DNA from 2 places in the Neobacillus sp. 114 genome. Region 2 is predicted to be linked to the other one. Evidence: riboswitches for the same ligand, from Rfam matches in the RefSeq annotation. Region 2 holds a riboswitch; the other holds the start of a gene.

Region 1 (12,402 bases), 1.4 Mb from region 2:
TTAAGCCGGTCTGGAATTGTACATGCTATTGCTTGTGCCTATCATGCCTTTAAGTTGGCAAAAGAACGCGGCGTTTCTGTTGACCTGGCGACGAAAGCGGCATTGCTGCACGATATGGGGCATTACACTTGGTATCGCAATGGAAAATGGGATTATGATTTATATAAACAGAATGATATACATGCGATTAAGGGAGCGGAAAGAGCCCATAAATTGTTGATCCGGTTGGGAGAAAATCCGATTATAGCCAAAGAAATCGCACTGGCAGTTTTATTCCATACGGATTCTTATATGCCGGAAGGTTTTATCAACCGGACCCCGTTACAAGAAATCGTCAAATTAGCCGATGAGATGGATGAGGAAGAAGGCGGAATGCATCATTATCGAAAAATGGATCGAGATAGAGCCATAAAAATGATTGAGCGGTTAGACGAAATGGTTGAGGAGGAATTGAAAAGCAGTGAGTTATAAAATAGAGAAAGGCGATGCTTTCCGAAAACATCGCCCTTCTTGATAAAGTTTTTCTTTAAATAGGTTCGCTTCACTACCATTTACCCCAAATATTTATGGTACAACGCTTTAGCTTCCGAAATATCCTTAGTTCCGTGAACTAATGCCCTTCCATCTTTAAAAATCACTAGTCGATGAGCATTCTCAGAATAGGATAGAAGGTACGGGTTTCTCTGTACAGCTCCAGTTTGTTTCGCCAATATTTTTTCTAACGCTTCCAGGTCGCGCACCATTGGAACGGAGGGACGTATTTGAACCGAATCCCTTCCACAAAGTACTGCCGTTTTTGTTTGATTTTCAAAGGATAAATAAGGGTACGAGCGCTGAGGTCCGCAAGAAGGACAATCCTTCTTCTTCAATTTGTCTACTTGAATGGCACTATATTGGTTTTTCCATAAATCAAAGGAAACAAGTTTGTTTCTTAATGAATCCATATCCCCAACCAAGATTTTCAATGCTTCACTTATTTGAAAGGAGACAACCATGTTTACGGCTGGACTAATTATTCCTGCCGTGTCACAGGTTAACCCTCCCAGAGGAACTGTTTCAAGCAAACAAGAAAGGCAAGGCGTTTTTCCAGGAATGATCGTGTAGGAAATGCCGTAGCTTCCTACACAAGCACCGTAAATCCAGGGAACTCCGACTTTTTGCGAGACATCATTTATTATCATTCTTGTTTCAAAATTATCCGTTGCATCCATCACCAGATCTGCTTCTTTTGCCCAGTCTTCAAGCTCTAGGGCTGAAGCATCTGCAATGATGGCCTCAATGTTCACAGAAGAGTTTATCGCTATTAACCGATTTTTGGCCGCGATCGCTTTTGGAATTCTATTTTTCGCATGTTCCTCTGTAAATAACTGCTGCCGCTGTATATTGGACCACTCGACATAATCACGATCCACAATGGTGAGTTTGCCAATCCCAGCACGGACAAGTGCTTCAGCACTTGCAGATCCAAGTGCTCCAACTCCAATGATGAGTACATGTTTATTGGAAATTTGCTGCTGACCATCTTTTCCTATTGGAGAAAACAACTCTTGCCTAGAGTATCGATTATTCACCTGATACTCATTCCTTCCTTAGGGCTGCTGGCTGTCGCATATCTCTTTTTCTCGATTCTGCCCGCTTCATAACCCAGCCTTCCCGCTTCAATCGCCAATTTCATCGCTTTTGCCATTTTAACCGGATCCTTTGCAGCTGAAACCGCAGTATTTAACAGCACCGCATCAGCTCCTAATTCCATTGCATAAGCAGAATCAGCAGGCGATCCGATACCAGCATCGACAATGACAGGAACTACGGCTTGTTCAATAATAAACTGGAGGTTTACCGGATTGATAATCCCTTGACCAGAACCAATTGGCGACGCCCCTGGCATGACAGCATGACAGCCTGCTTCTTGAAGTTTCCGGGCTAGCACCACATCGTCCGATGTATAAGGGAGTACAATAAAGCCTTCCTTCACCAATTCTTCGGTGGCCTTTAGCGTTTCAATCGGGTCAGGAAGTAACGTTTTATCACAGCCGATCACTTCCACTTTAATCATGTCGCATAAGCCTGAAGCTTTCGCTAACTTAGCGATTCGGACAGCCTCTGCAGCTGTTTTCGCTCCTGCTGTATTCGGCAGCAGCGTATATTTATTGGTTTCTAGCTGCTCCAAAAAATTCGGCTGGCTGGCTTCAAAAATATTCATCCGTCTAACTGCAAATGTAAGGATTTCTGCTTCGGACACTTCGACCGCTTGCTTTTGGATGTCGAAGCTTGGATACTTCCCCGTTCCCAGCAACAAACGAGAGTGAAAGGATAATGGACCAATTTTTAACATATCAACCGCCTCCAACAAAATGAACTATTTCAATTCGGTCTTTATCTGCTAATCTAGTACTTTGGTGTTCTAACTTGGATAATATTCCACCATTTACTTCTACTACCACAACCTTATCGTGGATTTTATAATGCTTGAGAACATCTGAGACAAATATGATATTGTCTGGTATTTGGGTCCACTCGCCATTTAAGGTTACCTTCATGTTCTTACCTCCTATACCGAAAAATTTTTCAATACTTTGATATAATCTTTAACGGCTAAAATGGGGTCACGCGCTTCTAATACACCAGACATGACAGCAATCCCGTTTGCCCCCGCCTTGATTACCTGCCCAGTATTCTCTGGTGTTATTCCGCCAATGGCAATCACCGGAATATCCAGTTGAGTGAGCCTTGTCAATTCCCCAAGCCCATTTGGGGGCTTGCCCGGTTTTGATTGGGAGGGAAAAACATGCCCGTATAGGAGGTAGTCAGCACCCTTCTCCTTTGCATTTTGTCCTTCCTCGTAGGAGTGAATCGAGGTCCCGACCCTAAGTTGAGGAAAATGTTCTTTTACACAGTCTGAATCTAAACTATGATAGGCTAATTGAACTCCAAGGGCCATTGCCACGATTGCAACATCTACCCGATCGTTAATCACGATTTTTGCTGGAGGGACGTTTACATTTGTTAAAAGTTCGACTGCTTGAAAAAGTTCCTTTGCTGATTTTTGTTTTTCCCGCAAGTGTAGCGCAGTTACAAATGGATGAATATCCTTTGCTATTTCAGCCAACTGGTCGACCGACATTTTGCCATTGGATATAAGATGCAACTCTTTTTCTTTTAGACTAGTAAAAATACAAGTCCCCCCCCTTTGAGTGGATTTCGCTGGTCTAAGGAAACGCAAAACAGGCAAACCAAAAAGCCACTTCCTTTTGTAAGAAAGTGGCCGAAATTTAGAAATAAAAATTTTGCTCTCCAAAAATCCCGTTGTCCACTTCCCTACGCTGGCATTAACCAGATCAGGTTCATAGAGTCCCGAAGTCACACTTCAATCTCAGCCTTTTCAAAAAGGCACCTCTAGCGGATTTGATTCATATTCATTTGAACATATTACCTTATATGGATTTATGTTAACACATTAATCAGAAAAGTCAAACATTTCAAGTTGAAATATTTACTCGTACGTTCATCAAATTGCTTCGAATTTTTTCTCATGTACACCCTATTTTGAGACACGAGAACCGTCCCCATGCATCAAACTTTTATGCTATAATCACTTTAATATAGTGGAAAGCAGGCTGTATATGGATAAAAAAGTAGGCCAATTTCTAATTGAGAATGAACAAAAGTTTATACATTTTTGGGAAGAGCAAATTATTGTCCATCATTACCGGGATAATCCAGAGCTAATATTACAGAACGGTCATTTAATGTACCATCTCATAACAAATTCTATGTTAAATGGATTCTCGGAAGAAGATGTTAAGTTATTGGCGCACAAAGTAGCCCGGGAACGGGTCAAGGGCAATATCAATATTGGGGAGTTTGTTTATAATGTTAATCTGGGTAGGAGTATTATTATTAAATACTTAAACCTTTCCGGACTCATGCCCGAAGATCTTCAGGCAATTATTAACTTGGTCAATAAACAGTTCGATTTATTCTGTTATTTTGCTGTTTCTAAGTACACCGAAATCAAAGATAAGAAACTTCAAGAACAAAATTTATTTATTTCCCAAACACATAAGGACCGACTGGCGATTCTTGGCCAAATGTCTTCGAGCTTTGTCCATGAATTTCGCAACCCGCTTACTTCCGTTATGGGCTTTATAAAACTATTAAAACACGAGCATCCCACTCTACCGTATTTAGATGTCGTCAGCCAAGAATTAGATCAACTTAAGTTCAGAATTACTCAGTTCCTTCATACATCAAAACTGAACATGCTGGCAGAAAGCCAGAATGAAGACATTACCATCCATTTATTAATAGAAGAAGTGCTTGAATTCCTATATCCAAGCATCGTCGATGGTAATGTCCAAATTCATACTAATATTGATGCTGATATTTGTATTACTGGCGATAGGAATGAGTTAAAACAAGTTTTTCTAAACCTGCTAATAAATGCAGTTGACGCTGTGTGTGAAGAAGAAAATCTGCGAAAAATTGATATCCAAACAAATATAGATGATCACCAAATCAAAATTCGTATTTCTAATAATGGCCCCACTATCGATCCTGAGGCAGTACAATTAATTTTCGAACCATTCTTCACTACTAAGAAACTAGGCACCGGTATCGGCTTATTCGTTTGTAAGAATATTGTTGAGAAACATCACGGTGAAATAGAATGTATATCAGATAATCACTTAACTACCTTTCAACTTACATTTCCTATTAAACAGAATTAGAATTCAAAGCACCGCAAAGCGGTGCACAGATTGTCGAGAAAGTATATTTTTCTCGGCAATTTTTTATTTTATCAGAATCCGAAATTCATTTTTATGAAAAATTGTCCCTGCTAATGGGCCTGTTGATTTCCGCTCCAGGTGCTTCGCTTTCCGCGGGCGGTTCGGGGAGCCTCCTCGGCGCGTTCCGCTCCTGTGGGGTCTCCCCTGTCCCGTACTCCCGCAGGAGTCTGCGCACCTTCCGCTCCAATCAACAGGGAGATTATCAACCTAAAGAATTGCAACACACTTTTTCCAGTCTGAATAAGTGTGTTACAATCTTTTTCATGTTCTGGCAAGCTGCAGTAAGAAGGGTCTGCTCACTTGCTTTTTTTATCCCCCGTAACCGGCAATAGCGAAGCCCGTGCAGCTCTTTTGAGTCTGCGAAGCTTCGCTCAATTTTTTCCTTTCTAAATTTATAAAGCTCTTTTCCTGATTTAGATAAGCGATTTATTCTTACCTTCTCTTTGTGCTCCTCCCATACATGTCGGGTGACAACTTTCACTTTATTTTTTGATCGGGTGCATTGGGATAAAAACGGACAGCTTTCACATTTCTTTGAATCTGATTTGTATTCTCTATAGCCCTCTCGGGTTGTTGTCTTGTAGGGTAATTCTTGATTATTAGGACAAATATAAAGATCCCGTTCTTTGTCATATGTAAATTTCCATTTAAGGAATAAGCCGGTAGTAGGATGGAATCTACTATGGGCAATAACACCAAATATATTACTATCCGAAAGTCCCTTACAAATAGGATTAGTGAGATAGCCTGAATCTAAAGCAACAGCTTCAACCATAAAACCAAACCGTTGGACCTGACGGTCCAATCGATTCAGGTAAGGAACGGAATCATGAACATTACCGGGAGTGACATAGACATCAGTAATGATATTGAACTTCATGTCTGTAGTCCGATGATCAAGATAACAGAACATTTCCTGCTTATTTTCACGGGACATAAAACCACATTCAGGATCTGTTGTGCTTACCCGAATTTCTTTTGTCTCTTTCACTTCCTCTTTTTCCTTTAACGGCTTTTTTCCATGATTAATTCTATCCTCTTCTATAGCTTTATTAAGATCCTCAAGATATTCGCGAGTTTCAACTTCTACCTCTTCCTTTGTAAACTTATGATTATTGGCGTTTGCCTTTAAATGAGTAGAATCCGTAAATAAAACTCGTCCTCCAACCATTTTGTGGTTCATTGCCTGCAGAACAATCTCATCAAATATTTCCTGAAATATATCGGTATCAATTTCCGTATTGATAACTTTGAAACGATGTTGGCGATTCCAACTGATCGTAGAATGATGTTGAACCGGATCGTGGAATTTTAAACCTAAAAACCACCAGTAGGCAATGTTCATTTTAATTTCTCTTTCTAGTTGTCTTTCAGATCGAATACCAAAAAGGTATCCAATAAACATCATTTTAAAAAGAATTAGTGGATCAGATGGGCGGCCGTTATCCTCACTATAAAATGGACGAACTTTTTCTAAAAGAAATGAAAAATCTATATATTTATCAATCAAGAGAAGAAGGTGGTTGTCTGGAACTAATTCATCGATAGAAACAAATTCGTATTCACTTTGGCTAGACTCTTTTGGCTTTAACATTGATTTCACCACTTATTTTATTATTTATTGGTTGAGTTGCAGGTCTTTTTATTAACACCTGTTGATTTGCGCGGAAGGCACGAAGACTCCTGCGGGAGTACGGGGCAGGGGGAGACCCCACAGGCGCTTGCGCCGAGGAGGCTCCCCGGCACGCCCGCGGAAAGCGAAGTGCCTGGAGCGCAAATCAACAGACATGTTGAAAAATCTATGTATTAATAATATTATAACAAATTAACGCGGTGAATTGTTAAAGAATGCGAATAAAAATAGAGGCTGCCGAGGGTTTCTCGACAGCCTGAGCACCGCAAAAGCGGTGCATTCTTTAATTAATAGTTTTCAAATTGTAATAACTACCTTACCTTGAGCATGACCTTGTTCAAAACACTTGAATGCTTCCTTAATTTCACTTAATTTGAAATTTTTATAAATAACTGTGCGATTTTTCCAGCCTCGATAATTAAGAACATCGGGAGTGCAGTACTTTGTGTACACAACTGCATTCATTACCCCACCTCAATTCCGTTATAATCATGCATATGACTTGAGTATTACGAATTAGACCAATAGTCATAATACGTGACAAATCCTTTGTCTTAATAGGTTTGCTTCTGTATACTCAAAACCATAGTAGGTATTTGTTCGAGGAACGTTTTCTGCCAGCTTTTCCTTAAATACTAAAAGCCGAGGAGTGATGATGTGATAATTCGTGTTTACGAGAAATTGGAGGCGGCCCTTCTGGATTGGGAAATGATGAAGAACGCTTTAGAGGATGAAAGCGAAGAATGTGCCGAACGGTTTGAAAGACATTTTTATGAGTTTATTGACGAATTAAAGATTTGGTATCAGCAGTTGGATCAACCACCAGCCACTATCGATGATGCAGAAAATCTTCCTGAAATCAGTGAGATGATCGAGCGTTTACCCGCACCGCTCCAACTCAACTTTTTAACAGAATTGGAGTTAATTGTTGAAGGAGAAGATCAAGTCCGCTACGATTGACCTCCAACAATCCTCACATGGATAAAGGCTTTGCTCATTTTTCCAGCAAAGCCCCATTGTTCAAAGTATTCTATTCTTCCATTCGCTTATTAAATTTATTATTTGCATTAAATTCATATTTTTCATAGGTTCCACTAGAATTCTGTGATAATTATGAAAATAATGTTATAAATGTTCACAATATGTTCACATTTTTCTCTCAGTGGTAAGATTCGTGTTGAAAGCGTCTTCAACATATTTACAAGGGGGAAAATACATGGTATCGAATACTAGATTCAGAAAATTGGGCAGCCTTTTTGCCAGCGCAGCATTGATTTTCAGCTTGGCTGCATGTAGTGGATCATCAACTTCATCAAAAGAAAGCAAGGATAACAGTAACAAAGCATATCCTGAAAAGCCAATTGTTGTTACTGCCCCTTCTGGTGCCGGCGGTGGTCTTGATACAACTGCCCGTGCTCTCTCTAAAGTTTTGCAGGAAACAGGCCTATCTAAAACAGCTTTGTCTGTTGAAAACAAACCTGGCGGAGGACAAGCCGTAGGTCTTGCTGATTTTGTCGGCCAAGATTCTAAAGATCCTTATCGACTCTATCTTCCATCTGTTCCATTGTTAATCAACAATCTTAAAAAGGAAGGAAACAGCCCTTACTCCTATAGGGACCTAACTCCATTAGCACAATTAACAAAAGACTATGGAGCGATTGTTGTCCCCGCAGATTCAAAATATAAGGACCTGAAGTCACTCTTTGAAGATTTAAAGAAAAACCCTAGCAGTCTGACATTGGCCGGCGGCTCGGCGCCTGGTTCACAGGATCATTTAGTGGCGATGCTCCCTGCTGTAAAAGCAGGTGTGGATGCGACCAAGATCAAATATGTGTCCTATGACGGAGGTGGAGAAGCAATGACCGCGTTAATCGGAGGGAACGCAGATGTTCTTGCCACTGATATTTCTGGAACGGGGGAATATCTAAAGGCCGGGAGAGTCAGAGTGCTCGGTGTCTCCTCTCCTCAGAGATTAAAAGGACTTTATGCGGATATCCCTACTTATAAGGAAGAAGGAATAGACGCTGAGTTTACGATCTGGCGCGGACTTTTCGGCCCTAAAGACATGCCTGATTATGCTGTGGACTACTGGAATAAAACATTAACTAAAATGAGCCAAACTTCTGAATGGAAACAAGTATTAGAAACCAATGGATGGGAAGATGGCTATAAGAATTCCAGTGATTTTGCTGCCTTCTTAAAGGAACAGGAAAAGTTAGTTAAAGAGATCTTAACCTCACTAAATATGGTAAAATAGATAATTATTGGGGTTTTACTTTTAAGAGAGCTCTATGTGCGGGAAAAGATCGACTATTCCCGCCTTTTCAATTTTGTTAAGGAGGAAGAACCAGTGAAGGAACAATCGGATCAGGTAAAAAAAACAGTGCAGAAACAATTTGGAACCAATGCCGATAAATATGTCACCAGCAGCACACATTCAAAAGGGGCTGACCTTTTGCTTTTACCTAAGTGGCTCGAGCTGCCTTCTGATGCGACGGTTTTAGATATTGCAACTGGAGGCGGCCATGCGGCCAAAGCACTTGCCCCTCATGGAGCATATGTATTTGCAACCGATTTAACATACGACATGCTTAATAATACTAGGTCTCATTTAGCGGATTCCGGGCCTAATATTTTCTTTGTAACTGCAGACGCAGAAGCTCTGCCCTTTTTAGACCAAACCTTTGATGCAGCAGTTTGCCGTATTGCTGCCCATCACTTCCCAAACCCGGACATCTTTGTTAGGGAGGCTGCAAGAGTATTAAAACCGGGCGGAAAGTTCGTCCTTATTGATAATGTCTCTCCTGCTGATAAGGAATTAGATGAGTTTGTGAATCATTTGGAAAAAACGAGGGATAACAGCCACGTACGAAGCTACTCCTTAAACGAATGGGAAACATGGTTTAAACAAGCGGGATTTAAAAAAATTCAAGAAAATCTCCGTAAAAAAAGGTTTGATTATAAAGAATGGGTAGTGCGGACAACTTCTTCTGAGGAGCAGGTAAAGGAAGTTGATCAGTATCTACTATCCGCTAACGACAATATTAAACATTATTTTTCTATTAAATATTCAGAGAACACTATAGATTCCTTTGAAATTGATGAATGGATGGTAATGCTTGAAAAAAGTGAATAAGTTAAAAGAACCCGATTAAGGCTTACTCTGCCTAATCGGGTTTTTTGTTAATAGATAAGTTTTGGCAAAGAAAAAATGACCAGATTACTTCCTCCTATATCTCCTTTCAGGACGCCCTATAGTCCCGTAGATGACTTCCACTTCTAATTCATTGATTGAAACCAAATACTCAAGATATCTTCTGCCAGTAGAATGGCTGGCTCCAATCATTTTTGAAAATTCTTCTGCATTGATGTTTTCATTTATTTCCCCTATTTGCTGCCTCACTTTTTTTAATGTATGTTTGTCAATGCCCTTTGGCAGTAATCCAGGTAATTCCTCCCGGGTAAAAGGCTCTTCCCGTGTTTTTTTTACCCTAAAAAAATCATTCACATCTTCCTGTTCGACAATGGTTAAATTCACTAGTTTTTCTCTAGTTTCCTTGAATTGTTCCATAGCCTCAAAAAACTTGTTTATCATAATAGGTTTAAGTATGTAACTGAATGCTCCTCCCCTGATGGCTTCACTTACAGTACCAACATCATTAGCAGCTGTAATCATAATGACGTCCACGCTTCTCAGTTTCTTTCTAATCTCCCATAATAAATCAATCCCATTTATGTCAGGTAGAAAAACATCTAGCAAAATGAGGTCGGGAGTAAAAATATTAAGCATATCAAGTGCCTGTCTCCCTGTATTTGCAATGGCAACTACTAGAAAACCTTCTGCTTTATCAGTAAATTTTTCATAGATTTTTGCAGCTGTTTCATCATCTTCTACAATCATTACTTTGATTAGCCCCTCATTCATTTATAACACCCCTCTCATAGTTGCCTTTTGGTAGAACGATGGTAAATCGAGCCCCGCCTGAATCACTAATGGAAATAAAAATCTCCCCATCCAGTTGATTTAACGCATTATTAACAATGGCTAGTCCCAAGCCGTGATTTTCTCCTTCTTTTGTCGTAAATCCTTGATTAAAAATCAGATCCTGCCATTCTTCCGGAATACCGTTGCCATTGTCTTCTATATCAAAAATGATATCGCTTCCAATATCTGTGAACGAAACTTTCACAGAAGCCCCATAAGAATGTGCCCGTACGGCTGCCTCCATGGCATTATCTATCAGATTACCAAGTATCGAAACCAATAGTTTCGTATTCAATGCAGCAGGGATACTCTCCAGGTTGCTGTCTTTATCGATTTCTAAATCAACCTTCAATTCCTTTGATCGATTTATTTTTCCGAGTAAACATGCTGCAATAAAAGGATCTTTAACCGAAGAAGTTAAGAAAACCACAATATCCTGGCGTTCTTTAACTTCGTCTGAAATAAGGTTCCTTGCCTCTTCATACTGTTCAAGGGTAATCAATCCGTAAATAGTATTTAATTTATTTAGATACTCATGATTTTGGGAACGAATATGGTCTGAAACATTTTGAACTTTAGAAACTTCATCGATAATTTCCTCTATTTCAGATACAGGGCGAATTGTTAATACCGCTCCCCGTGTTCTTTGTTTCTCTAGTATGGGGGAGGCGTCTACTAAATAGAGCTGATCGCCGAAGATTATTTTGTGATTTAAGGTATTTTGTTGTTTTTCCATTACCGATTCTATCAGCGCGTTTAAACGGCTATGCTCGATTCTCATCCCCTTCTCAAGGCGACCGTGTTTCAGCAGCTCTCTTGCCCGTTTATTGATAGAGGTTACTTCACCGTCTTTATTGACTGCAACGGTAGCATCTTTAATAGATTCTAAGGTCGCTTCTTTTTCTTCAAACAAATAGGTTATTTCTTCTGGCTCGAGGTTAAAAATTAATTTTTTTATCCTCTTTGAAATAATGACAGCCCCTGCTACCCCAACTAACAAAATAAAAATGGCAGACTGAAGTAACTTAATCCGGTAGCTATGTATTTTCCCCTCAACTTCAGAGGTTAAGAAACCAACTGACGATACGCCGATTATTTCTCCGTCCTCATTATAAATAGGGGTTTTTGCTTTGATTGCCTTTCCTGAAATGCCAGTTCCTTCGTATATAATCGAAGCGCTATTTTCAAATACTTGTTTGTTGCTGGTACCCATGGGTTTTCCAATATATTTTGTGATATGGTGAGAATACCGTATATTTTCTTTATTCCCAATTACGACATAGCCGGCACCTGTGGCTTTACGTATTTCTTCTGCAATAGGCTGGATGGTTAAAGAAGGATTCGAATCCTTAAAAGCATTGATAATTTGTCCCTTTTGAGCTGTCATCTTTGCTACCGCCATAGCCTGGTTTCCTAATGAAGTTTTAATCATATCATCAATCATAGAGGAAAAGAGGGCACTTACGGATACAATCATGATTAGAATTATAATAGAAATAAACACAATCATTTGTGTTAGGAGCCGTGGCTTTTTCAATCTTTTGCCCAATCATTTCCCCTCGCTTATATACATGATGTAATTGTTTTAATTATATAACAATTATGATAATTACAAGTAAATATGTAAACTTCTTCTGAAAAATAAAAAAAGAGAAGGCACTCCTTCTCTCTTTACATTTTATAATGATGTCCTATTTATTTTAGCTGAACTCTCTTTCGTTCAGGATTACCTTTTAATATCATGCATGTACTAGTAGAATGCCCCACTAGACTCCCTTTTTCATCATATACATGACATTCCAGCAATCCCACTGTAGAGCCTTTCTTAATGAGTTTCCCTTCTGCACGAAGCTTCGATTTAAAAATTGGTTTAAGGAAATTAAATTTAATTTCGACTGTCGTAAATAATTCGTCGTCGGCCAGCGTTGTGACAAAAGCATATCCCATCGCAGCATCCGCAATGTCACACAGAATCCCGCCGTGCAGTGTCCCCA
Region 2 (12,402 bases):
CAAAAGGTGCGGTTACATTCGACTATGGTAACAATATCCGCCAGGTAGCAAAAGACGAAGGTGTGGAAAATGCCTTTGATTTCCCAGGATTTGTTCCAGCTTACATTCGCCCACTATTCTGTGAAGGAAAAGGACCTTTCCGTTGGGCGGCATTATCTGGCGATCCGGAAGATATCCGTAAAATTGACGAAGCATTACTTCGCGAGTTTAAAGATGATGAGCATCTTTGCAAATGGGTAAGAATGGCCCAGGAAAGAATCGCATTCCAAGGACTTCCTGCTCGTATTTGCTGGTTAGGATATGGAGACCGTGCACGTTTCGGTAAAGTGATTAATGACATGGTGGCTAGTGGTGAGGTTTCAGCACCAATCGTTATCGGCCGTGACCACTTAGACGCTGGTTCTGTTGCTTCACCTAATCGTGAAACGGAAGCAATGAAAGACGGTTCGGATGCAGTTTCCGACTGGCCAATTCTAAATGCGATGATCAATGCTGTTGGAGGAGCGAGCTGGATTTCATTGCACCATGGCGGCGGCGTTGGTATGGGATATTCCCAGCACTCTGGTATGGTTATCGTAGCAGATGGTACGAAGGAAGCAGAAGTTCGCTTGCAGCGCGTATTAACTACTGACCCTGGGATGGGTGTAGTTCGCCATGCTGACGCTGGGTACGATCTAGCAATTAAGACCGCTAAAGAAAAAGGCATCAAAATGCCAATGCTGAAGAAAGACTAATATTACTAGGATAAGGTACGCAATTGTGTTTGGCGGATATGTCTGCAAGTTTGGCGGATATGTCCGCTATTTTGGCGGATATCTCGGTTAATTCGGCGGATATGTTGATGTTTTCGGCGAATAACTTGCAATTTCTGGCGGATTCCTATGTTGAAATGGAAATGTAGCCCGAGATAATCCTGCAAAACTATGTTTTGAGAGGAATGACTCAAATTGACCAAAGCAATTTTTATTAGAAATGCATCTCAACTAGTTACTTTACATGGTGGCTCTGATGCGCCACGGGTAAAAGCGGAAATGTCTGAGCTCGGCATTATCGAAAACGGCAGTGTATGGATTGAGGACGGAGTTATTCAGGCTGTCGGCACTGATGAAGAGCTTGCGGCTAAATATGCCAACCGTCTCGCTGAGGCTGAACTAGTTGACGCCAGTGGAAAGCTTGTAACACCAGGTTTAGTTGACCCGCATACGCATCTGGTACATGCGGGTAGCAGAGAAAACGAGTTCAATATGCGCTTGCAGGGTAAAACCTACATGGAAATCATGAATGCCGGCGGCGGGATTCATGCGACGACAAGAGCAACCAAGGCCGCATCACATGAGCAGCTCTACAAAGAAAGCTTTAACCGCTTGAATCAGTTCTTGCGTCATGGGGTTACCACGGTTGAGGCAAAAAGCGGCTACGGTATGGATTGGGAAACCGAACTGAAACAGCTTGAAGTGGCGAATGAGCTGCAGGAAAAGCACGTAGTTGATGTCGTTTCTACCTTTATGGGAGCACATGCGGTTCCAAAAGAGTATAAGGAAAATCCTGATGAGTTTGTACGCGTGTTGGTGGAGGAAATGATCCCAAAGGTGGCGGAACTCGGGCTTGCGGAATTTAATGATGTGTTCTGTGAACATGGCGTATTTACACCGGAACAATCTCGGGTCATTCTTGAAGCGGGAAAGCGTCATGGTTTAATTGCGAAAATCCATGCCGATGAGATTGAGCCCTATGAGGGAGCGGAATTAGCAGCAGAGGTCGGTGCGATTTCTGCGGATCACCTTCTGAAAGCATCTGAAAAAGGCATGAAGGCAATGGCTGAAAACGGCGTTGTCGGAGTATTACTGCCAGGTACAGCTTACTTTTTAATGGCTGAGTCTGCTAATGGCCGAAAAATGATCGATTTAGGAGTACCTGTCGCACTTTCTACTGATTGTAACCCTGGATCATCACCAACGGTTTCACTGCCGTTTATCATGAATCTTGGCTGCTTGAAAATGGGAATGACTCCGGCAGAGGTTATCACAGCTGCCACCATTAACGCTGCCCATGCCATCAATCGCGGCCGCGAGATTGGTAGTTTAGAAGTCGGTAAAAAAGGCGATGTGACTATTTTTAACATTGAAAACTATATGAAGCTTCAATATTCCTATGGTGTCAACCACACTGATACAGTCGTGAAGAATGGCCGGGTGGTTGTCAAGGGAGGTCAACTCATTGAAGAGCTTTCTTTATCCTAAACTAAATCCGCCTAGCTTTACATGGGTACGGCCAGAGGGGGGCAGTGCGGAAGCTAGCAAAGTTCATGAATGGATTGAGCCTTTGTCAGCTGAAAGCGACCCGGAAAAAGCAAAGGACGCTTGCATCGTCGTTGTCGGCGTCCCGCTTTCTCGTTCGTCCATCAGTGCATCAGGGGCTTCGGAATTTCCGGATGCCTTCCGAAGAGCATGGAAAGGATTCACGACCTATAATTTGGATGAAGATGTGGATCTCACGGTTATGACGGCAGTGGACGCAGGAGACGTCCCGATGCATGTCACTGATATCCGCCGCTGCCATGATAATATTATCGCGGCTTCTACATCACTTCATCAGCATTTTACAAAGTCCAAGATTTGCGCTATTGGCGGTGATCATTCGATTACGGCAATGATGGTAAAGGGGCTGCATCAGGCCCGGCCTGACGAGAAGATTGGGATTATTCAGCTTGATACCCATTTTGATTTACGGGACATGAGTGATAATGGACCCTCGAATGGGACTCCGATGCGGAACCTGATTGAAAGCGGCGTCGTGGAAGGCTCGAATATGTATAACATCGGTCTACACGGATTTTTTAACACAAAAGATTTAAAGCAATATGCAGATGAAAAAGGTGTTAATTATATTACGCTGGGTCGTGCCAGGAAAAAAGGCATCGAGGCAACGGTCCTTGAATGTCTGGACGCGCTTGCCGCTAAAGTTGACACTATTTATTTGACGGTTGACATGGATGTCCTTGACATCGCATATGCCCCAGGGGTACCGGCCTCTACGCCGGGGGGCATGACCACAGCCGAACTGCTCGAAGGAGTAATGGCGGCGGCTAGGCATCCAAAAGTAGGCGCAATGGACATCGTCTGTCTTGACCCGCTTAAAGACAGTGCCGTCCAACCAACCGTTAAACTCGGCACCCACGTATTTTTAACCTTTGTTACAGGGGTTATGTTGAGATAGGTGTCAAGCAGCACAGAAAGACAATTTGGGGTATTTGTCCACCTCAGGTGGACAAATACTTAATTTTTTGGTTTTGTACTTTAATGAACTAAAGGAAGTTTATTTCAAGGGGGATGGAGTATGGCAAATCATTCAGTTGAACAAGTAAAGGCTGTACAGCCGGAATTACAGAACAGCAACATGATGAATATCGTGAAGTTTTTTGTTTATAGTGCCATTGGTATTTTTGTCTTTTTTATTCCGGTAACAGTAAATGGGAAATCATCTATCATGCTGGACCACATTGTTTCCTACATTCAAACGGCGGCTCCAGGAGTTCTGCCATATTATGCATTGCTCGTGGTTTTATTGGGTGCTGTTTACCCATTTATTAAAGGCACATGGAAAAAAGACACGGTAACATTAGTCTTTTCAATCCTAAAAGTGTTTGGTTTTGTGGCAGGTGTGATGCTTGTATTTAATGTCGGCCCTAAGTGGTTTTTTGACCCAAATATGGCACCGTTTTTATTTAACAAATTAGTCATTTCAGTTGGTTTGCTGGTACCAATCGGCTCCGTTTTTCTGGCTTTATTAGTCGGTTATGGATTGCTTGAATTTGTCGGAATCTTTATGCAGCCGGTGATGAAGCCGATTTGGAAGACACCGGGACGTTCTGCTATTGATGCAGTGGCATCCTTTGTAGGAAGCTACTCAATTGGATTATTAATTACCAACCGTGTTTTTAAAGAAGGAAAATATACTATTAAAGAAGCAGCGATTATTGCAACAGGATTTTCTACTGTTTCTGCCACATTTATGATAGTTGTTGCTAAAACACTGGATATAATGAACATCTGGAATGCGTACTTTTGGGTAACTTTTGTAGTAACTTTCATTGTAACCGCTATTACCGTCCGCATTTGGCCGTTATCCAAAATGAGTGATTCCTATTATCAAGATATGGAGGGTGACGAAGAGGTTATCATTAAGAAAGACAGAGTGAAGACTGCATGGAAAGAAGCGATGGTAACTGCGAACGAGTCTCCTAGTCTTGGTAAAAACATTTGGGACAACCTTAAAGACGGCTTTATCATGACAATGGGGATTCTTCCTTCGATCATGTCAGTGGGCTTGCTGGGTCTTGTTTTAGCGGAATTTACCCCAGTTTTTGATTGGCTTGGCTACATTTTCTATCCTTTTGCAAAGCTCGTACAGCTTCCGAATGCCATGCTTGCTTCAAAAGCCAGTGCTTTAAGTATTGCCGAAATGTTCTTACCGGCACTTTTAGTAACAAAGGCTGCACTTGTTACAAAGTTTGTCATTGCCGTTGTATCGGTTTCTTCCATCATTTTCTTCTCGGCAGTGGTACCATGTATCCTTTCAACTGAAATACCACTTACAGTCGGCAAACTTGTGGTCATCTGGTTCGAACGAGTAGTCCTGACCATCCTGATTACAGCACCAATAGCATTTTTAATTCTATAAGCCAAGGTATTACGTATTCCAAATTAAAAACCTTGAATTATCAAGGTCAGGCTGTCGAGAAACTATCGACAGCCTTTTATTTTACTCATTTCCTTTAATGATCCACCGCGTTAATTTATTGTAACATTATTAATATAAGGCTTTTCAACAAGTCTGTTGATTGGCGCTCCAGGCACTTCGCTTTCCGCGGGCGTGCCGGGGAGCCTCCTCGTCGCTTCGCTCCTGCGGGGTCTCCCCTGCCCCGTACTCCCTCAGGAGTCTACGTGCCTTCCGCGCCAATCAACAGGTGTATTCAATTAAGTTCTTCAACTCCAAAAAAATAAGTGGTGAATTTAATGTTTAAGCCAAAAGAGTATAGCCAAAGTGAATATGAATTTGTTTCTATTGAAGAATTGGATCCAGATGACCACCCTTCTTAGCTTGATTGACAAATATATTGATTTCTCGTTTCTTCTTGAAAAAGTTCGTCCTTTTTATAGTGAGGACAATGGCCGCCCATCTGATTCCCTTATTTTTTTAAAAATGATGTTTATTGGGTATTTTTTTGGTATTCGTTCTGAAAGACAACTAGAAAGCCTGTCTAAATTGAAAAAGATTGCAACACACTTAGCAACGCTGGAAAATGTGTGTTGCAATACTTTTGGTTGATTTGCCTCCCTGTTGATTGGAGTGGAGGGCAATCGACTCCTGCGGGATATAGAGGTCACTGGAGACCCCGCAGGCGCCAAAAGCGCCGAGGAGGCTCCAGGACCTCCCCGCGGAAAGCGAGTGCCCGGAGCGGAAATCAACAGGCCAGTTAGCAGGGATAAACAATAAAAGTTTGGTCATTTAGGTTTGGACAAAAAATAAAATTGCCGATAAAAATACTCTTTCTCGACAATCTGGCCTTGTTATCAAGGTTTTTTTTATGAAAAAATACTATTTTCAAAAATTACTTTCACATTTATAGGATACAAGCCTTAACCATTCGCCGCTCATATGAATTAACTATTAGAAGAGGCAGATATTGTTAAGATTTTGGAAGGTTATCGTTTTGTGGAGGTAATATTAATGAATTATGCTTCAAGCCTAATGGCATATTTTAATAAATACAGGAGGGAGGAAATAAATGGATATTAAGCGTCTTGAAAATATATTGAGCTCTATTAGCGTCCAAAATGTACCGAATGCAGATGTGGAGGTTGTGAATAATACCCTGATGACGATGATTGGTAAAGGCAGGCAGGGAGCAGTTTTTCAATATACTAATGACATTTGCGTTAAGGTGTTTGGAAATGAAGAGGATTGTGAACGGGAGTTTTATGCTTTATCGCTTGGCCAAAATACCACCCTTTTACCGCGAGTATATGCAAAAGGAAAGCTTTACATCGCAATGGAGATTATCAAAGGGGTTGATTTGCGGGAATATTTGCAATCACAGCCATTAACGGAGGAACTCTCTGCAAAACTAATAGACATGCTCATTACTTTTAAAAAGATAGGTTATGAACGGATAGACCATCATAAACGGCAAATCTATTTGCAGGAGGACGGGAGCTTAAAGGTGATTGATGTCGCGAGGACCGTATGGCGCGACCGTGTTTACCCTTATCCTAGAAAATTAATTAATTCCTTAGGGAAAGAGTATAAAGAAGTATTTTTATCCCATGTACAAGCATTATCGCCTGACTTATATGAGGAATGGCAGAACTTCATCCGTATGGAAGAACTTTCACGTCATATTTATGAAATTATACTCAAGCAGAAATCCGACAAAAAAACTTTAAAAAAATTAAGTGAAAAGAATTTAATAGTAGACAACGAAAAAAAATACGTATTACAGCTTGAAGGGTTAATGTACAAGGTTTTTAAGGAAGAATGGATCAAATCCATGCTGGCCCGGGGTACTGACCCAGAAGTAGTTATGGAAAAGATTGATGAGTACTGGGATAAACGTGAACAAAGTTTCGAGAAGAATTACCCAGCGAAAGAGCGCAGCAAGAAAAATAAGGATAAACGCTCCAGCCGATATGAAGGATACAGTTATGATGACCGAAAAAAAGATCGTCACCACAGTAAAGGTCATCATGATAAAGATCGTAAGCGTCGCAAGCATGAAAAAGATAAAAAACGACACAAAAGGTAATCTACAAACCTATTAAAAAAAGAGGTGAAGCGAACATGAAGATATTAGTCATCTGGCGCTTGCTCACTGTAGGAGGAGTAAATGCCGGTTGGCGAAATCGAGCCATTTATTTTAAAAAACATGGAATTGAAACCGAATTTCTCTATACGACGGACCACGGCGGCCTTCATATTATGCAGGATGTGGCTAAAGTTTATTTAACGAAGGACGACAAGGAGATTATTAACATTATCAAAGAAAATGGATATGATGCCATCATCGTAGTCGACACCGGTGCTGCCTACAAGTGGATTCGAAAAGCGAAATACGAAGGTCCTATATTAATAGAGGCCAGAACCCCCGAGCTTATCAAATTGATGCCGCATTTGAAAACCTTCAAAGGAATCGAGCCTAAACTAATCATTGTTCCTTCCCACTATCAGAAAAGGCTTGTTTCCATTCTTACAGAGGATATTCCTATTCACGTTATATACAACGGAGTCGATACGTCCTTTTTTCGGGCACTGCCTGTGGAGGAAATCGATTTTGCAAGCCTGCCTCTTAACCAGCTTGGTAAAAAAATTGTCGGCTGGATTGGCCGGACTGATAGGCGGAAGAATTGGCCGATGCTATTGGAGGTAGCCGAGAAAATAAAACATGAACGCGATGATATAGAATTCTGGCTAATTGGCGGTGCACAAAGCGTCCAGCGGGAAGAATTTGCTGCCGCCTGGAAGGACGGGGAACTAACTGACATTGTGAAATGGTTTCCCATTATTCCGTACCAGCAGATGCCGCATGTCTATGCCAAAATTCGCGAATCGGGCGGCTGCACCCTAGCGTCAACCAAGTCGGAATCGTTCGGGAATACTTTTATTGAATCGATGGTGTGCGGGGTTCCTGTTGTGGCTTCGAACATCATGCCAATTAACGAACTGGTGGTAAATGGTGAGACAGGCTTGCTTTATCGGGGCCAAAACGTCGACGATGCAGTCAAGCAAATCTATGAGATTGTAGACAATCCCGACATGCATCGAAATATGTCGGAAGCTGCTGTCCGTCGGGTGGAAGAGAAATTCGCCATCCAAGTGGTCGCGGAACAATATGTTCAATTATTAAAATCATTCAATCAATCGGAGAGAGATGGAGATGGGGAGGTGGAGGCGACTTGATTAAACCTGTTTCGTATCAGAAAAAATTACAAGGAAAATCGAATGCTCATTTAATTACGTTTGATGATGGCAGGGAGTATGTGGTGAAATTTTTTCAGCAAGGCTTTGAAAGATCTTTGCCCAATGAATGGGTCGCCTACTGCCTTGGGCGATATCTAGGATTGCCAATTCCATTTGCCAGAATCGTAGAAATTCCGCAGGAATTCTCGTTACAGGTGCCTGAACTTGCCGAGATGGGACACACCCAATACCAATTTGCATCCTTGTATATTCCCGATTGTCTGGATGGCCACCAGGTTTCAAAAATTTCATCTATTGATAACCACCAGTCATTAGCGGGTATTATTGCATTTGATTATTGGTTGTTTAATCGTGATCGGACCCGTATGAATGTTCTTTTTCAAGAAGTTGCCTCAGGTGCATATAAGCTTTGGATGATCGACCAGGCAGAGGTCTTTGGGTCTTTTAATTGGACCCAGGAGGATGTAGAGAATCTCCCTGCCGATATATTAAAAAGTGCCACACATGAATTGATGTCGGCCTATATCGAGGATGAAAAAATATTTAATGGGTACTTAGAAATCATTCAAACAATCCCCATTTTATTAATAGAAGAAATTGTTGAGCTTATCCCGGAAGAATGGGGCGTCACAAAAGACGAAAAAAAAGCAATAGTAACAACACTCGTAACAAGGCGAAAAAAAATTCTTCCTAAATTGGTCGAAAGGTTTATGAAAAGAAAATGGGTGTTAGACACCACAAAAAGACATTTTGGCAATTTGTCCACCTGAGGTGAATAAATTGTAAAAAAATAGGTATACAATCGTTTAAACCGTCATTTTTTGACGGTTATTTTTTTGTTTTTTCGTGGTCTTAGTTTGAATAGTTTGTTTTGTGATGGGAAATTATTGTGTTTATTCCTTGGGAAAGCGCATGAAGTGACATTTCTCGAGTTGTCATGTCGGAAGAGCGGTGCACAAAAACGACATGACCCGACATGAAGCTGTATTCCCACTGTTTGGCTTAATACAAATCATTTGGCATATAATCATTTTAATTGCTTTTAATAGGTAAAATGAATATTGTTATCGTTAGACATAATCGAACAGAGGAGAATTTTTTCATGAGCAAACAATTAATTGTTTATACCACCAACGACTGTATCGAATGCACAATGGTTAAGAAAGTCCTGACTGAAGAAGGCATTCCCTTTGAGACAAGAAATGTGGCAGAAAATCCTAAGTATCAAAAGGAAGTGGAGAAATACGGTTTTCTCGGTGTTCCTGTAACGGTTGTCGATAACAGAGCCGTTAAGGGTTTTACAAATGAACTTAAAGAATTGATGGAGCTTGCGAAAGAGAGTTAAGAATTACAAATTTTTGGAATCGAATTTTTAGAAGCAGATTAAACAAAAGTATATTCTTAAGAAATTTTTCTTTACAAAAAAGATTCTTAGGTTTATTCTGATGATAATTTCATATTTGATGTAACTACTAGGGGTGCCCTGTAAGCGGGCTGAGAGAAAACGGCTAGTTTTTAACCCTTCGGACCTGATCTGGATAATACCAGCGTAGGAAAGTAGACCATGTTTAATTTTTACGGTTTCTTACTTAACTTAACCAGGTCCTTTATAAGGGTCTGGTTTTTTTATTTTTTAAAAGGAGGAAAAGGATTTGCTTAAAAACACTTTGTTTGAAACATTGCAAAAAGTGAGAGATGCTAAACCGCTTGTACATAATATTACGAATGTAGTGGTAACCAATTTTACTGCGAATGGACTTTTGGCTCTTGGTGCTTCACCGGTAATGGCCAATGCTGTTGAAGAAGCAGCCGATATGGCAAGGATTGCTAGTTCACTAGTTTTAAATATTGGTACGTTAAATCCGCAAACGGTAGATTCGATGATTTTGGCAGGGAAGGCGGCCAATGAACAGGGTATTCCGGTTATTTTTGACCCGGTGGGTGCAGGGGCAACCCCTTATCGGACGGAAACAGCGCAAAGAATCATGAGGGAATTAAAGATATCCATCATTCGCGGGAATGCCGCTGAAATTGCCAATGTCGTTGGCGAGAAATGGGAAATCAAGGGTGTTGATGCGGGACGCACAAATGGTAATATTGCCGATCTTGCCATTACTGCTGCAGAAAAATTAAACTGTATCGTCGTCATCACAGGGAAAGAAGATGTTATTACCAATGGCAGGACTACATACGTTGTGGCTAATGGGCATCCATTGTTAACAAAAGTGACAGGTACTGGCTGTCTGTTAACCTCCGTTATTGGTGCGTTTACCGGGGTAGAAAAAGATTTAATGCAGGCGTCTGTTGCTGCAGTCTCGATATACGGAATAGCCGCAGAAAAGGCGGCGGAACTAACGGTGGAATCAGGCCCAGGAAGCTTTCAAATCGAATTTTTGAACCAGCTTTCAAAGGTTGCTTCAGATGACATCAATCTTTACGCTTCCATAAAAAAATTAGCTGGAGGAGAGCAATAATGAAAATGGCGTTAACGATTGCAGGTTCCGATTCAGGCGGCGGGGCAGGAATTCAGGCGGACTTAAAAACGTTTCAGGAGTTAGAGGTTTTTGGCATGTCCGCATTAACCGCCGTTACTGTGCAAAATACATTAGGCGTCCATGGGGTTTATCCAATGACAGCCGAAGTTGTTATCGAACAGATGAAAGCCATCGGTGAGGACATGGGGACCGATGCGGTGAAAACGGGTATGTTATTTAATGCGGAAATTATCGAAGCTGTATCTGTTAATCTTACAAAATATCATTGGGATAATGTTGTTGTCGATCCTGTAATGATTGCCAAAGGCGGAGCTTCCTTGCTGCAGATGGAAGCAATTTCTGCGATGCAGAAATTTTTATTGCCGCTTGCCAAAATGGTTACCCCGAACATTCCCGAGGCTGAGGTTCTAACCGGGATGTCTATACGTACAGCGGAAGATAAGCGTGAAGCAGCAAAAAAATTACATGCCTTAGGGGTGCAGAACATTGTTCTGAAAGGCGGCCATGATGAAAACCCTTCAGAATCGATAGATCTCCTATTCGATGGAAAAGAATTCTATACTTTTACGAGTAAGCGAATTCCGACTAAGAACACACACGGCACTGGCTGCACTTTTTCAGCAGCGATTACCGCCGAACTGGCTAAGGGAGCAGATGTATATCAAGCGGTCATCAAGGCGAAGGATTTTATTCAGGCTGCAATTGAAGATGGAATTGCGATTGGTCAGGGACATGGGCCGACAAACCATGGTGCTTACCGGAAAAGAATCATGGAGATGGTCCAATCATGATAAACTTACGCGAAGCATTGAAAGTATATTTTATTATGGGAACAGCAAACTGCAGGAAGGACCCTGTTGAGGTATTGAAAGAAGCCATCGCCGGAGGAATTACCTTTTTTCAATTTCGGGAAAAAGGCAAAGAGGCTTTAATCGGGGAAGAAAAATATGCTCTTGCGAAAAAACTGCAAAGCCTATGCAAAGAACACAGAATTCCGTTTATCGTTAATGATGATATTGAACTAGCAATCAGGCTTAACGCAGATGGGGTTCATATCGGTCAGGAGGATGAACCGGCTGAAATAGTCAGGCGTCAAATTGGCAATAGTAAAATTCTTGGTGTATCCGTTCATACTCCTGAGGAAGCAGAAGGAGCACTTAGCGCCGGTGCCGATTATTTCGGAATTGGACCGGTATTTCCAACAAAAACGAAGGCCGATGAAAAGCCATCAAGAGGGACTGCACTTATCGAGGAACTGCGAAGCCAAGGAATTGCTGTACCAATCGTTGGAATTGGCGGGATTACAAGTGAAAATGCGGCAACTGTAGTGGAAGCCGGAGCTGATGGCGTTTCAGTTATAACCGCCATCAGCCTTGCCAATTCACCGCTCATAGCTGCAAAGGCTTTACGAAAAAGTGTAGGGGAGAGAGGAAATCATGAAAAAAACGTATAAGCTTACGTTAACAGCCATGATGATTGCGATGGGGACTCTTTCAAGTAATTTGGTCGTGATTCCGATTGGCTTTACAAAGGTTTTTCCAATGCAGCATTTTTTAAATGTCCTTTCTGGGGTACTGTTGGGCCCTTATTATGCCGTGGCCCAGGCCTTTTGTGTTTCCCTGCTTCGGAATATGATGGGGACGGGGTCGCTTTTTGCGTTTCCTGGAAGCATCTTCGGGGCGTTTCTAGCCGGACTATTATTTTGGAAAACTAGAAAAATCTACTTTGCTGTTATAGGAGAAGTTATTGGGACGGGTATTCTTGGAGCATTGCTTTCCTATCCTATTGCAACCCTAATCCTCGGGCAGAAAGCAACGCTATTCGGGTTTATCCCATTATTTATTTTTAGTTCCTTTGCCGGAGCACTGCTTGGATTTGTGATTTTAACGATTTTCTTAAGGAAGAAAGTGCCGCTTGGCGAGAAAAATAT

The links. A riboswitch is a leader RNA that binds a small molecule or an ion and turns the genes downstream of it on or off. The one in region 2 is predicted to bind thiamine pyrophosphate.
Region 1: another riboswitch for thiamine pyrophosphate. It lies ahead of QNN06_RS20125 (thiamine phosphate synthase); the one in region 2 lies ahead of thiM (hydroxyethylthiazole kinase).

Annotation. Positions count from the first base shown of each region.
Region 1 is NZ_CP126144.1:4,147,360-4,159,761, forward strand. Features, by position in the region: gene QNN06_RS20105 (HD domain-containing protein) at 1-471, shown strand, start outside; gene QNN06_RS20110 (thiazole biosynthesis adenylyltransferase ThiF) at 552-1,571, opposite strand; gene QNN06_RS20115 (thiazole synthase) at 1,568-2,335, opposite strand; gene thiS (sulfur carrier protein ThiS) at 2,337-2,540, opposite strand; gene QNN06_RS20125 (thiamine phosphate synthase) at 2,552-3,148, opposite strand; TPP riboswitch at 3,299-3,408, opposite strand; gene QNN06_RS20130 (histidine kinase N-terminal domain-containing protein) at 3,624-4,730, shown strand; gene QNN06_RS20135 (IS1182 family transposase) at 4,993-6,384, opposite strand; gene QNN06_RS31255 (zinc-binding dehydrogenase) at 6,721-6,888, opposite strand; gene QNN06_RS20140 (hypothetical protein) at 7,081-7,383, shown strand; gene QNN06_RS20145 (tripartite tricarboxylate transporter substrate binding protein) at 7,640-8,680, shown strand; gene QNN06_RS20150 (class I SAM-dependent methyltransferase) at 8,774-9,559, shown strand; gene QNN06_RS20155 (response regulator) at 9,644-10,348, opposite strand; gene QNN06_RS20160 (ATP-binding protein) at 10,341-11,957, opposite strand; gene QNN06_RS20165 (PaaI family thioesterase) at 12,104-12,402, opposite strand, start outside.
Region 2 is NZ_CP126144.1:2,759,131-2,771,532, forward strand. Features, by position in the region: gene hutU (urocanate hydratase) at 1-734, shown strand, start outside; gene hutI (imidazolonepropionase) at 948-2,240, shown strand; gene QNN06_RS13545 (agmatinase family protein) at 2,218-3,216, shown strand; gene QNN06_RS13550 (YjiH family protein) at 3,397-4,680, shown strand; partial or broken gene QNN06_RS13555 (transposase) at 5,016-5,253, shown strand; gene QNN06_RS13560 (RIO2 family protein) at 5,789-6,805, shown strand; gene QNN06_RS13565 (glycosyltransferase family 4 protein) at 6,841-7,956, shown strand; gene QNN06_RS13570 (HipA family kinase) at 7,953-8,747, shown strand; gene QNN06_RS13575 (glutaredoxin family protein) at 9,080-9,322, shown strand; TPP riboswitch at 9,442-9,550, shown strand; gene thiM (hydroxyethylthiazole kinase) at 9,630-10,451, shown strand; gene thiD (bifunctional hydroxymethylpyrimidine kinase/phosphomethylpyrimidine kinase) at 10,451-11,263, shown strand; gene thiE (thiamine phosphate synthase) at 11,260-11,925, shown strand; gene thiW (energy coupling factor transporter S component ThiW) at 11,909-12,402, shown strand, end outside.